3 regions of the Brevibacillus sp. RS1.1 genome follow, and region 2 is predicted to be linked to each of the others. Evidence: riboswitches for the same ligand, from Rfam matches in the RefSeq annotation. Region 2 holds a riboswitch; each other region holds the start of a gene.

Region 1 (4,714 bases), on a different contig from region 2:
TATTGAGCTTAAAGGAAGAGGAATTCGTCATGGCCGCACGGGCAATCGGAATGAAAAATTCCCGGATTATCATGCAGCATATTTTGCCGAACAGCCTCGCACCAATCATTGTGACCGGGACGATGGGGATCGCAACAGCAATTATTGAAGCAGCTGCACTTGGCTTTCTCGGACTGGGAGCACAAGCACCAGAACCAGAATGGGGAAAAATGCTCGCTGATTCACGTCAGTACATTCAGAAAGCACCATGGACCGTTATTTTTCCAGGGCTCTCTATTATGCTGACAGTTCTCGGCTTTAACTTAATTGGGGACGGCTTGCGTGATGCACTCGACCCGCGGATGAAGAGCTAGTCCAATCACAAAAAGACAGAAGGGAATGGAGATACCATCCTTCTGTCTTTTCTTATTTACCCTTCTTCCATGAAGGTGCGGCACAACTGATTGAGTGCAGGTGCAGCTTTCGTAATGACTTGATGCTTTACGTTTGGGATTATTTCAAGTCTTGCCTTTGGCAATTTCATTGTCAGCATTTGCGCATAATGATGAATACGTTTATCTTGTCCGCCATAGGCAAGTAAAATCGGAAGCTGGATGTTGCCCAGGCGCTCTGTACATTGATAGCGGTGTCCGGCAGTATAAAGGTATTTTAAGCTGGTGGGATCTGTTTTGGAGGCGTGCGCCGTCCATTTTTCCCGCATTTCTGGGCTATTGACATGTGAGGAGGCAATGGAACGGGCAAGAAGAGGGACTCCGTGAAGCATCGACAACGCTCGTGCCATCCAAAATCGTCCATGCAAATACAGGTCATTCACTTCGGAAAAACCGCTCACGAGTATACCGCCTCGCGCATGATCAGGATAACGAAGGCAATATTCAAGGGCGATAGAAGCACCTTGGGAGTACCCCAAAATAAAGGGACGCTCAATGCCGAGAGACGGGATCAGCTTATGGAGTCGTTCTGCCAATTCCCCAATAGAATAGGGCTTCTCCATGGGCGAACTGTCACCATGTCCGGGCAAATCAGGGACAATGAGCTGATAAGTATCTGCGAGTGTTTGCTGATAAACAAAATTGATAGAGCCGATGCATGGCGCATGGATACACAATAACGGCTGGCCTTTCCCCGATATGTGAAAAGCAAACTGCTTGCCATCCTGATGGACGAGTATTTGTTCCATTTTCGTTTTCACCCCACCCTTAGGTTGTCCGATCCGAAGTAGATTTTGCAATTGAACTCTTCTTTTTTTGATGGGGAAGTGGTATTCTCGCAATAGAATAATTGGTGAAAGCAGGGTGAAGAAGTTGTTTCAAGAGCGCATTTCGAAGCTCCACACGTTTTTGACAGAGCAAGAGCTGAACGCGGTGTTGATTACCTCTCCCAAGCACGTCTACTATTTGACCGGATTTTTTACTGACCCGCATGAACGTTTTATGGGTCTTGTTATTCCTGCTGAAGGAAAGCCTTCTTTAATTGTACCTGCTCTTGATCGTGAGGCAGCAGCAGAGGCTTCGTTCGTTCAAGATATCCATACACATACGGATATCCAAAACCCGTATGAAATCCTCAAGCAAGTGTTGCCAGCGAACTTGGCGAAGCTCGGCATTGAAAAAAGTCATATGACTGTCGAGCGCTATGAAGCACTTGGACAAGTTGTTCTGGCGTCGAGCTATGTGGACGTGGAAGAGCCACTGCGTGAAATGCGTTTGATCAAATCTCCGGATGAAGTGGATCGTCTGAAGCATGCTGTTCAGTTGGTCGAAGATTCCTTGCGGGAGACCCTGAAAAAAGTCAAGACAGGCATGACCGAGACAGAAATCGTAGCTGAGCTGGAATTCCAGATGAAGCGCTTGGGCGCAGAAGGTCCATCCTTTACGTCCATGGTATTGGCAGGGGAGAAGTCCGCTTTGCCACATGGGAAGCCAGGAACGCGCCAGGTGCAAGAAGGCGACTTGCTTTTGTTTGATATCGGGGTAGCTGCGAACGGATATGTATCCGATATTACTCGTACCTTTGCTGTTGGCGAGATCAGTGCCCAGCTACAAGAAATTTACGAGACAGTTTTGGCTGCCAACGAAGCGGCAATTGCTGAGATTCGTCCGGGTGTGACCTTTGCGCATTTGGATAAAACCGCTCGCGATGTTATCACCGCAAAAGGCTACGGAGAATACTTCATGCACCGCCTTGGGCATGGACTAGGGATGGATGTACATGAATATCCGTCTGTTCACAGCCAGAACCAAGAAGTGCTTCGTCCAGGAATGGTCTTTACCATCGAGCCGGGCATCTATTTGCCAGGAGTAGGCGGCGTGCGAATTGAAGACGATGTCTTGGTTACGGAAACAGGCGTTGAAATACTCACGCAGTTCCCGAAAAAACTAACTTCTATCAACCAATGAAGAAGTTGGAAAAATTGAATACGTATCGAATGGTGCTGGATGGCATATGCCGTCAGCTTAAAAGGGAAGTCCGGTGAGAAACCGGCGCGGTCCCGCCACTGTAACGAGGAGCGCCTAGCGAATAGCCACTGTTTTTTGCGAGACAAAAAATGGGAAGGTAGCTGGGTGTGTTGATCCGTAAGCCAGGAGACCTGCCATGCGATCATTTACAATCGACCCACGAGGATGGGGCAGATGTGGAAACAGTCTATGAAAGGGCGCCTTTGCGCCTGTTATGGCTATATCTACGTTTGTCATGCACCTCCCGATTGAAATGGGGGGTGCTTTTTTGTGGGAACATTTGGTCTCATTTCATAATTTACATACAGAAAAGGGGATTACAGATGGTGAAGGCAAACAAAACAAAAACAGTGATGAAAGGACTAGGACTAGGCATCATGACGGCCGTCATGCTTATGGTTTCGGCATGTGGCTCCACTACGACAACACAAGCTCCAGCCAAAACAGAACAAGCGGCTGCTCCTGCAGCAGAGAGCAAGCCTGTAACATTAACCAATAATGGTATCGAAATGACCTATCCAAAAGCACCTGAGCGTGCCGTGACATTGAACCAACACGTAACCGAAATCATGCTGGCATTGGGCCTGGCTGATAAAATGGTCGGAACCGCTTACCTAGACGATAAAATCCTTCCAGAGTTAAAACTAGAATACGACAAGATTCCGGTACTGTCTGACAAGTATCCTACGAAAGAAGTGCTGCTGGCAGCGAACCCAGACTTCGTGTACGCCGGATGGAAAAGCGGATTCGGCGAAAAGGGCGTAGGATCGATGCAGGATTTGGAAAAGGTCGGCATCAAATCGTACCTGCAAGAATCGTCTAGCAAGCCTGGTCCAACGATCGACGATGTGTTCGCGGATATTACGAACATCGGACGCATTTTCCGTGTGGAGGACAAAGCCAATGATTTGATCCATAAAATGAAGAGTGAAATGGATCAAACGATTAGCAAAATCGGCAAGGTGGACGAGCCACTTAAAGTGTTCGTGTACGACAACGGGGAAGATAAGCCATTCACAGCAGCCAACAATTACATGACGTCCTTAATCAAGACGGCTGGCGGCAAGAACATTTTTGACGATATTCAAAAGGGGTGGGCAGAGGTCAGTTGGGAACAAGTAGTGAGTCGCAATCCGGACGTGATTATTGTCATAGACTACGGGGACAGAACTGTTGAGCAAAAACGCAATTTCCTTTTGACCAAAAAAGAACTGGCAGATATTCCAGCGATTAAAAATCAACGACTGGTTGTATTGCCGTTGTCTGCGGCTTCTGAAGGCGTTCGAGCACCGATTGCTCTGAAAATTTTGGCGGAAGGACTCTACCCGGATAAATTCAAATAGAGTACGCCCCTTTTAAGGGAGGGAATAGCACTGCAACAGATCAAGTTACCTTCTATCATCATTACTTTATTGGTTGGACTCTTCCTCTCGATTACGTTCGCAGTTACGCTGGGATCGGTGGAGATTAAACCGACTACGGTATGGAAAATCGCCTTATCAAAAATTCCGATGTTGACCCAATGGATTGAGGTGGACTGGTCCAAAGGGGAGCAAACAATTATTTGGGATATTCGCTTTCCGCGTGTACTCTTGGGGGCGATCGTCGGCGCAGGTCTGTCTGTCGTGGGAGTAGCGATCCAATCGTTAGTTCGCAACTCCCTGGCGGACCCGTATGTGTTAGGCGTATCTTCAGGTGCTTCCGTTGGAGCTACTTCGGTAATTATTTTCGGAGCATTCAGCATGTACGGGCAGTATGCGTTAACCTTTGGCGCTTTTACAGGCTCCCTCGTGTCCATCATTCTCATTTTTACACTATCCCGTATTGGAGGACAAAACTCGACGGTACGCCTGCTCATGGCTGGAATTGCGATATCTGCGATCTTGTCGGCCATTACCAGTCTCCTTGTGTTTTCAGCGCCGAATGAGCATGGAATTGGGACGGTGCTGTTTTGGTTAAGTGGCAGTCTGGCTGGCGGCAAATGGGAGTACCTGACGATTCCTACATTGATTGTCGTCATCTGTCTCATCGTCTTAATGGCCCAATACCGCTCGCTCAATGCGATGCTGATGGGCGAGGAGTCAGCGGGGACACTGGGGGTTAATACGGTACAATTCCGCAAGCTTCTCCTGGTGATCACGGCACTACTCACCGGGGTGATCGTGTCCATCGCGGGATCAATCGGTTTTGTCGGATTAATGATGCCCCATATTGTCCGTGTGATGGTCGGATCAGATCACAGACGTGTCCTGCCT
Region 2 (4,714 bases):
AAACTTCGATTAATCACAAACAGCAGATACGCCCAGAGAGAAAAGGGTATACCTGAAAGCAACACACTCAACCAAGCATCTCTGCCTGCTTTACTAAGTAAGAGGGGGATGACGGTTACGTGGTTCGTAATGCCGATCGTCAGCATCATCACCATAATGGCTTGACCAATCCCGATTTTTCCGTCCACTTTCATGAAAGACTAATCCCCCTGTGCGTGGTGGTGCTGTTAGGATTTGCCTGCTTACTTGGAAATATGTATCACGTATAAAGGTTACATACTCCCGAAAAAGTATGGTATTCTACTATGAGGTAAAAAGGTAGAAACGGAGTAAGGAGTGCAGCCGATGTATCAGCTCATAAGAAAATATCTGTTCCAGCAAGATGCGGAAGAGATTCATGAAAAGACAATTGGTGCCTTAAGGCTGGTGGAGGATTCTGCTCCAGGCAAAAGCATCCTGAAGATGATCTATCAGGTAAAAGACCAGCGATTGGAGAACAAGCTGTGGGGAATGACGTTTCCGAATCCAGTCGGACTTGCAGCCGGTTTTGATAAAAATGCAGAAGTTTATCATGCGTTGGGTGCTCTTGGTTTTGGGTTTGTGGAAATCGGGACATTGACGCCGCAGGGGCAGCCAGGCAATCCAAAGCCCCGATTGTTCCGATTGCCGGAACATCAAGCTGTCATTAACCGAATGGGCTTCAACAATCACGGTGCTTATCTGGCTTCCCAGCATTTGGTCGACTACGCATACTCAGATGTTCCGATTGGGATTAACATTGGGAAAAACAAAGTAACGCCGAATGAAGAAGCGGCCGTCGATTATAGCAAATGTATGGACATGCTCTATGCATACGGTCACTATTTCGTCATTAACATCAGCTCTCCAAATACCCCGAATCTTCGTGACTTGCAGGAAACGGAGAGCTTGCGTCATTTGGTGCGTGCAGTAAGAGAAAAGGCAACCGAAATGGAAGGGCGTTCCATCAAGAAAAAGCCGATCTTGCTAAAAGTAGCGCCAGACATGTCAGATGAGCACATGCGCGATGTTGTTCACGCTGCTGTAGAAGAAGGCATTTCCGGAATTATCGCTACCAATACGACACTGTCACGTGAGGCCGTTTCCGGACATCGATTTGCCGAGGAAGCGGGCGGATTGAGCGGAAGACCTCTTACAGAGCGTTCCACTGCTTGGGTGAAGGAGATTTATCAAGAAGTAGGAGACAAGGTACCAATCATCGGTGTCGGCGGTATTTATAACGGCGAAGATGCCTACGCGAAAATCCGGGCAGGAGCCAGTCTTGTTCAGGTGTATACGGGGATGATTTATCAGGGCCCAGGTATCGCCAAACAAATCAACAAAAAACTGCTCAAGCTCATGCAACGCGATGGTTTTAAACATATTAGTGAAGTAATTGGCGTAGACGCAAAAGAATAGAAAGAACAAGTACGCATAGGTCTATGGCTCCTTTGTAGCGGGTCATCGACTTATGCGTTTTTGCTTATATTCTTCCGATTTATGTAGTGATCCGGTATAATGATGTGGGACAAACATGAATTGTCAGTCAATTGCATATAGTCGGCGTTAGGTGCCTTTATGTGACACATAAAGGGTAACAGGGAATCGGGTGAAAGTCCCGAGCGGTCCCGCCACTGTAACCAGGGAGCTCTCTTTGAGAAGGAAACCACTCATCTTCGTATGGGGAAGGACAAGGAGCGCATGGATCTGGAAGCCAGGAGACCTACCTAGTAGCCACACCCACAGAACCTTCGCGGAAAGGAGCGGTGAATACGAGGCAATGAGGCTGTCTAGTCAGTCTGTTGTTTTGTGTGCACATCTCGTCCACTGATGGATGGGATTTTTTTGTTTGGAGGAAAGAATGAAAGTCAGTGAAGGAGGATAAACATGAATCGATCTCGTCTCGTATCTACTTGTTTGATGATCGCGGGCTTTGTCTTGTATTTTTTGCTCAATGAACCTGAGACAGGACATGCAATGCACATCATGGAAGGGTATTTGCCATTATCCTGGGCCTTATTTTGGTGGGCTGTGTTCTTGCCATTCTTTATTCTTGGGATTCGCTCGATTAACAAGATTGTAAAAGAACATCCCGAGATGAAGCTCCTTATTGGCGTTGCAGGAGCATTTGCATTTGTTTTATCTGCATTGAAAATCCCTTCGGTTACAGGCAGCAGCTCTCACCCGACTGGAACGGGCCTTGGCGCCATTATGTTTGGGCCTTTTGCGATGTCTGTGTTAGGGAGTATGGTGCTCTTGTTTCAAGCCTTGCTTTTGGCGCATGGAGGTTTGACTACGCTAGGGGCAAATGCTGTATCTATGGCAGTAGTAGGACCCATGGTGGCATACGGAATCTATCGGTTGATCATGAAAGTGGCCGGAAGTCAGCGTCTGGCGGTTTTTGCGGCGGCGGCTTTGGCTGATCTCGCTACCTATGTGGTGACTTCGCTTCAACTGGCACTCGCATTTCCAGCTGAATCTGGCGGAGTGTTGGCTTCGTTTGCCAAATTCGCAGGAATTTTTGCGTTCACGCAAGTACCGCTCGCTATCAGTGAAGGTCTGTTGACCGTTCTTGTTTGGAACTGGTTGTTATCTTATAACGCAAAAGAGCTTACACAGCTTCGTTTGCTCAAACGGGAGGAATCGCTGTGAAAAAAGGATGGAACTGGCTTTTACTCTTGGGGGTAATCGTACTGGCTACTGTCCCGCTGTTACTGGTGCAGGACTCGGAATTTGGCGGCGCAGACGGCGTGGCGGAGGAAGCGATCAAGGAAATCGCTCCGAACTACGAACCATGGTTTCAACCGCTAATAGAACCGCCAGGGGGAGAGACGGAGAGTCTATTGTTTGCGGTGCAGGCGGCGTTGGGAGCGGGAGTGGTTGGCTACGCCGTGGGCTTGTACAAAGGTCGGTTGGATAAACGCAAAAAATGAACGGGTTGCAGCTTGATTCTCTCTCTTATCAAAACAGGCTAAAACATCTGCCGCCAGCTCATAAGCTATTGCTGGCGAGTGCAATGCTACTGCTCGTCCTGGTGGGACATGTATGGATGCAGATGGCGGTCGTGGTTTGGATGACGGTATGGGTAGTGGTGTATGCCCGTATTCCTGTCCGAATCTACTGTGCCTTTATGATCGTGTCACTCTCGTTTTTCGCGGCGGGGCTCCCTGCTCTATTGATTGAAGGAGTGAGAGCAGGAGGAGTACAGGTACAGGTCGCGGCAGCATGGGAATTCGGTACGTATGTGCTCTATGTGCCGATGTCCTCCTTCAGTAAAGTTTGGATTTTATTTTGGCGGACCATGGCGAGCTTATCTTGCTTTGCTTTCCTTTTGTTTACCGTGCCGTTTGCCGAAATCTTGCAGGTGCTTCGCCGGCTTCATATGCCTGTTCTTGTGACTGATTTATTAATGATCATGTATCGGTTTATTTTTGTGTTGGTAACGATTTCTCACCAGCTCTGGATTGCCCAACGTTCGCGCGGAGGTCATCGCGGCTTCCGGGCGACACTTCGGGATGCAGGGGTTCTCGTTGCGCAATTGTTTGTCAGAGCGATGCGCAAATACGAAGCCCTGCACAAAGGAATGGCGGCAAGAGGTTTCGGGGAGAGCATGCAGGTGCTCTCGTTTCATTCCCATGCCCGCTCGCGCCGCTATGAGTGGGAATCAATCGCAGGCTGTATGCTGCTGGTGCTGCTTGAGTGGTGGACAGGAGGTTGGCGGTTATGACATCACGGTTGTTGGAGTTCATCGATTTGCAGTACACGTATCCAGGAGGGCGGGGACCAGTCCTGTCAGGGCTGTCCTTATGGATTCCAGAGGGGAAAAAATGTGTTCTTTTGGGGCGGAATGGCTGTGGGAAGTCGACCCTGTTCTTGCATGGAAACGGGATCATCGAGCCTCAGAAGGGACAGGTGCTGTGGAAGGGGAAACCCATTGTCTACAAACGAGCCGCATTGCAAGAGATGACGCAAAAGGTAGGCTTGGTCTTTCAAGATCCCGAGCATCAGTTGATCGCAAGCACAGTCGCGGAAGATATATCCTACGGTTTATGCAATCAGAAGCTGCCTGTGGACGTAATCCGGGCAAAGGTAGAAAAGGTGCTGGATGCATTCGGGTTAAGAGAGCTGGCAGAAGCTCCAATTCATCATTTGAGCCTGGGACAAAAACGGAGACTGGCACTCGCGGGGGTCATGGTCATGGAGCCCGAGCTTTTGCTGTTGGACGAGCCAACTGCGTATCTGGATCGCTACCAGACCAAAAATTTGCTGCGGGAGCTCGATGCTATTCACCGGCAAGGAACGACTGTTTTGATGGCAACACACGATATGGATATTGCGTTTGAATGGGCCGAGTGGATTTGCATCATGGATGAAGGCAGGCTTGTGTTCGCGGGAGATCCGCAGGAGGCATTGGAAAACAGAGACATGCTGGAAAGCCTTCATCTGGGTATGCCGTTGCTCGTGGATGTGTGGGAGGCACTGCCTGAGCAGTGGAAGCGAGAGTTGGGCGGAAGTATTCCACGTTCGGTCGACGAGCTGCGAAAAATGCTAAGTGTTCAGCGGGTATGGTGAATGGAGTGGGCGCTTTCGGGTAAGCTAACCCCAAAAAGCCATGGAGGTACGCAGTATGGAACATGACTCTGTCTCGAGTTCATCTGTCCCGAATCATCAGGAAAAAGGAATCCCTCGCCAAGTG
Region 3 (4,714 bases), on a different contig from region 2:
GGTCAAAGGCATGACAGAAGAACAGTATGCCGCGCTGGAGAAATTGAACGCAGAGCTGCACGATACATTGGCGCAGGCTTTTTCGACAGGTGATCCTGCTCATGAATTGGCGCAAAAAGCAGCAGATCTTCACCGTCAATGGCTCAGCTTTTACTGGGACAGTTACAGCAAAGAAGCGCACGCAGGTGTTGCCCAGATGTACGTCGATGACCCGCGCTTTACTGCTTACTATGACAAGGAACAGCCAGGTGTAGCCGAGTTTCTCCGCGATGCAGTGGTCATTTATACCAGCAAGTAAAGAGTTTTCAAACAAAGAAGCTGCGAGCAAGGCAGCTTCTTTGCGTTTTACGCTTCGTTATCCCCACCTACTGCAGGAAAAAGCTTTTGTCCCAAGGGTGTTGGCAAGCCATCCATGCTTACTACGTTGTTTTCCTTTTGATAAGCAAGCAGTTCCTGTTCGTCTTTAGCCAAAGTCCATTTCTGAAGGGTGTCGCGTTCTTTTGAGTAGGAATAGAAGGGGATAGCCCAGCCGCAAGAAGTCTTTACTTCCTGTACGTTTACGGTAATGATTTGACGAGCACCGGGCAGAAGCGGGAAGTCTTTTACGAGCTCATCCCACCGAGGCGAATCTGGGAGAATAACCGTTCCTTTGCCGAATAAGCGCATGATGAGAGGAGGGCCTTCAAATGCACAAAACATGAGAGTAATCCGGCCATTTTCCTGTAGATGAGCACTGGTTTCGTTTCCGCTTCCAGTCAGGTCTAAATAGGCCACCTCGGTAGGCGATATGATGCGAAAGGAATCGTACCCTTTCGGTGAAAGATTCACGTGACCATCTGTGTCCATAGGAGCAGAGGCAACGAAGAACATTCGCTGCTTCTTGATAAACTTCTCATGCTCAGGTCGTAACTCAGAGAAAAGCTGACCCATTTTGCACCCCTCCAGGTAAAGGAATTGTTTTTACTACCCTCATATTACGATGAAAATATGAAGAATTTGTGTTGATATTCCCAGTACGTCCCAAATTGATGATAAAGTATAAATATTCTTGCAACAAAATCACCTTTGAAAAGGAGGAGCATTTACATGCAATCATCACAGCCAATTTACTTAGGGGAGCGCATCCATTTAATAGACGGTTTCGATATGGGCTGGGCGGAACGCACGGGGACTTATGTCATCGCTGAAGAAGAACTGACTTTGGTTGAAACAGGGCCAAGCCCCTCCGTCCCATACATCAAGACCGGCCTCGCCAAGCTCGGTTTTACCCCGGAACAAGTAAAATACATTATTGTGACGCATATTCATTTGGATCATGCGGGAGGAGTGGGACTTTTTCTACAGGATTGTCCAAACGCAAAGATCGTCGTCCATCCAAAAGGTGCACGTCACCTCGTTGATCCAAGCCGACTGATCGCAGGGGCGAGAGCGGTGTACCATGATGATTTTGATCGATTGTTTGATCCGATTGAAGCTGTTCCCGAAGAGCGGATTTTGATTCGTGGAGACGGGGATACATTAAAGATCGGGGCGAATTGCATGTTGGAGTTTCTGGATTCGCCAGGGCATGCAAATCATCACTTCAGCATCTACGATCCCGTTAGCCGCGGCATGTTCACAGGTGACACGGCAGGTGTCCTTTATCCGCAGCTTAAAAAGGATGGTATACACCTCGTGCTGCCATCTACTTCTCCGAATCAGTTTGACCCGGATGCCATGTTAGCGTCTCTACGTCGATTTGAAGCGCGCAAGCTGAATCGCATTTACTTTGGTCATTTTGGGATGTCTGAACAGGTAGACGATGTGTACCGCCAAATACGTGAGTGGCTCCCCGTGTTTGTGGCGGAAGGAGAATCAACACTTGCTGCTGGACAAACATATGCTGATCTGTCTCGTAAGTTATTGGAACGAGTCTCGGAGCATCTACAGTCACAAGGCATCAATGATGACCACGAAGTTTTCGAAGTACTCAAGCTGGATTTACAGGTGTGTGCCATGGGCATTCTGGATTATTTGCACAAACGAGGGTAAAAGCTTTGCCAAAAGCATTCTATTTGCCTGAACTTTTTGTTCAGGCGTTTTCATTTTTAGCAGGCAAGAAAGTATTGGCTTACGTGTTTGTCATTCTTTTTTCATCCAAGGAATGCTATGATGTAGGATGAGTCATGGACTGTGACAATTTCAAACGTAACAGCAAATAGGTGCCTCGTCTTTTCTCAAAAAGATCGGGTGAAAAGGGAAGTCGGTGAAAATCCGACGCGGTCCCGCCACTGTAAATCGGCTCGTTCCTCAGCCGTAAGCCAGGAGACCTGCCTGTTTGTTTTTGTGCCTGTTGCCTTCGCGGAAAGGATCGGCCTATTTCAGGAAGCAGACCATCCTGTCTGTTTGCCCTGAGGTGCCGACCCTTTGATTTCCGAATGGAAGCAAGGGTCGCTTTTTTTATTGGAAGGTACAGTCAATCAGACACGCAGAAAGGAAGTTCTACATATGAAACGTTCATTGCGATTCATGATCCCACTACTAGTTGCGGCGAGCCTCGCAGGTTGTGCGGGTAACGATAACAGCCAGCCAGCACCTGGTGGACAAACAAGTGCACCGCAAGAGAATACAGCCGAGCAGTCTGCAAAACAAACAACGTATCCGTTGACAGTCAAGGATGCGACAGGAAAAGAAGTAACCTTTGCAAAAGCTCCTGAGCGAATCGTCTCCACATCACCTGCCGAGACAGAGATTTTGTTCGCATTAGGCTTGGAAGATCGGATCGTAGCTGTCTCAGACTATGATGATTATCCAGAAGCGGCGAAGACAAAACCGAAAATTGGCGGCGTCGTCAAACCGAATGAAGAAGCGATTCTCGCTCAAACGCCAGATATGGTCGTCGGTGGGATTTCGATGGAGAAGCCAGTGGCTGACAAGCTCAAATCTCTCGGGATGCCCGTCTACATTACCCATCCGACAAAGATGGATGACATCCTAAACAATGTGTTGGCGATGGGAGTTATCACTAACAAACAAGAACAAGCCGAAAAAGTTGTCGCGCAAATGAAGAAAGATATCGCGTACGTTCAAGAAGCAGTGAAAAATGTAAAACCAGAAGAGAAGAAAAAGGTATACCTTGAGTTTTCCCCAGGCTGGACAGTCGGAAAAGGTGAATTCATGGACGAGCTCATCACACTGGCTGGAGCGACGAACATTGCTTCTGATACACAGGGCTGGAATCCGATCAGTGAAGAAAAGATTTTGCAAAACGATCCAGACGTCATTTTGTATGCGAGCGGAATTACCGATGAAAAGACTGGCGTCAAGCTGGAGGATATGATTGCCAAGCGTAATGGCTGGGATAAAATGAAGGCGATTCGTGAAAAACAAATCTTTGGCATGGACCAAAATATTTTGTCCCGTCCTGGTCCGCGTATTACACAAGGCTTGATTGAAGTAGCGAAGGCGATTTACCCTGACTTGGTGAAATAAAATGAAGAAACGATTGTTCATATGGGGAGGAGCCAGCTGTCTCGTCCTTCTGGCTTCAATAGTCATCAGTATCTCGATGGGGGCGGCACACCTTCCCATTTCGCAAGTATGGCTCATCCTGCTCCACCAAATCTCGGGCTTGTCTGAGTGGATCACCGTAACGTGGCCGGAGTCATCTGAGCAAATTGTCATGAAGGTTCGTTTTCCACGCGTTGTATTGGCTGTTTTGATTGGTGCTTGCTTGTCACTTGCGGGAGCGGGCTTTCAGGGAGTTTTGCGTAATCCGCTCGCCGATCCGTTTACGATGGGCGTGGCATCAGGTTCTGCTGTCGGAGCAGCCTTTTTGATCCTGTTTGGCTTACAAATCAGCTTTTTGGGTGCATGGAGCACGCCTGTTGTCGCTTTTCTTACAGGACTGCTCAGTTTATGGATCGTACTGGGACTCGCGAACACGCAAGGAAAGCTGCAAACGGAGACCCTGATTTTGTCTGGTGTTGTGGTGCAGGCTTTTCTCGGCTCACTCGTTTCCTTTATGGTGTCGCTATCGGATCAGACGGTGAATGAGATCGTGTTCTGGCTGATGGGCAGCTTGTCATTTCGGGGCTGGGCCTTCACGTATGTCTTGATTCCGTACTTGGTCATAGGCGGAATGGTGCTGGTAAGCTATGCGCGTTCCTTGAACCTATTTGCGTTAGGCGAGCGGCAGGCTGCGCATCTCGGCGTCCATGTAGATCGAACGAAGCTGGTGGTTCTGGTCGTTTCGACACTCCTGACGGCAGCGGCGGTTTCTATCGCGGGAATTATCGGGTTCGTTGGCCTGGTGGTACCGCACCTCGTCCGTATGCTTGTCGGTCCTGACTATCGAATTTTACTGCCGATGGCTGCGATCTGCGGTGGTATCTATGTGCTGTGGGCTGATACTCTCGCCAGAATGCTGCTAAGTCCAACGGAAATCCCGCTCGGTGTCGTGACTGCATTTCTGGGTGCACCGTTTTTCGCGTATTTATTGAAGCAAAATAAACGCTTTAGGAAGAGGTAACGTATGCAATGATCAATGTGCACAGCTTGCAAAAATCGTATCAGGATACGCCAGTTTTGCACGGAATCGATTTTTGCGTGGACAAGGGAGAATTTTTTGGCATTATCGGACCAAATGGAAGTGGTAAATCCACCTTGCTGAAAATGATTTCAGGGGTCATCAAGGCAGATGCAGGAGATATTTTGCTTCAGGAGAAAAAGCTTC

Evidence for each region. A riboswitch is a leader RNA that binds a small molecule or an ion and turns the genes downstream of it on or off. The one in region 2 is predicted to bind cobalamin.
Region 1: linked by a shared signal. The riboswitch ahead of HP570_RS05885 (ABC transporter substrate-binding protein) and the one ahead of HP570_RS18870 (energy-coupling factor ABC transporter permease) in region 2 are both predicted to bind cobalamin.
Region 3: linked by a shared signal. The riboswitch ahead of HP570_RS04460 (ABC transporter substrate-binding protein) and the one ahead of HP570_RS18870 (energy-coupling factor ABC transporter permease) in region 2 are both predicted to bind cobalamin.

Annotation. Positions count from the first base shown of each region.
Region 1 is NZ_JABSVA010000002.1:68,951-73,664, reverse strand. It holds gene HP570_RS05900 (ABC transporter permease) at 1-353, shown strand, start outside; gene HP570_RS05895 (alpha/beta fold hydrolase) at 410-1,180, opposite strand; gene HP570_RS05890 (M24 family metallopeptidase) at 1,305-2,399, shown strand; cobalamin riboswitch at 2,413-2,612, shown strand; gene HP570_RS05885 (ABC transporter substrate-binding protein) at 2,783-3,802, shown strand; gene HP570_RS05880 (FecCD family ABC transporter permease) at 3,827-4,714, shown strand, end outside.
Region 2 is NZ_JABSVA010000005.1:340,843-345,556, reverse strand. It holds gene HP570_RS18880 (GerAB/ArcD/ProY family transporter) at 1-194, opposite strand, end outside; gene HP570_RS18875 (quinone-dependent dihydroorotate dehydrogenase) at 346-1,437, shown strand; cobalamin riboswitch at 1,570-1,763, shown strand; gene HP570_RS18870 (energy-coupling factor ABC transporter permease) at 1,906-2,670, shown strand; gene HP570_RS18865 (energy-coupling factor ABC transporter substrate-binding protein) at 2,667-2,951, shown strand; gene cbiQ (cobalt ECF transporter T component CbiQ) at 2,948-3,745, shown strand; gene HP570_RS18855 (energy-coupling factor ABC transporter ATP-binding protein) at 3,742-4,590, shown strand; gene HP570_RS18850 (hypothetical protein) at 4,646-4,714, shown strand, end outside.
Region 3 is NZ_JABSVA010000001.1:951,437-956,150, reverse strand. It holds gene HP570_RS04475 (MerR family transcriptional regulator) at 1-298, shown strand, start outside; gene HP570_RS04470 (pyridoxamine 5'-phosphate oxidase family protein) at 346-930, opposite strand; gene HP570_RS04465 (MBL fold metallo-hydrolase) at 1,087-2,031, shown strand; cobalamin riboswitch at 2,183-2,331, shown strand; gene HP570_RS04460 (ABC transporter substrate-binding protein) at 2,488-3,471, shown strand; gene HP570_RS04455 (FecCD family ABC transporter permease) at 3,473-4,510, shown strand; gene HP570_RS04450 (ABC transporter ATP-binding protein) at 4,519-4,714, shown strand, end outside.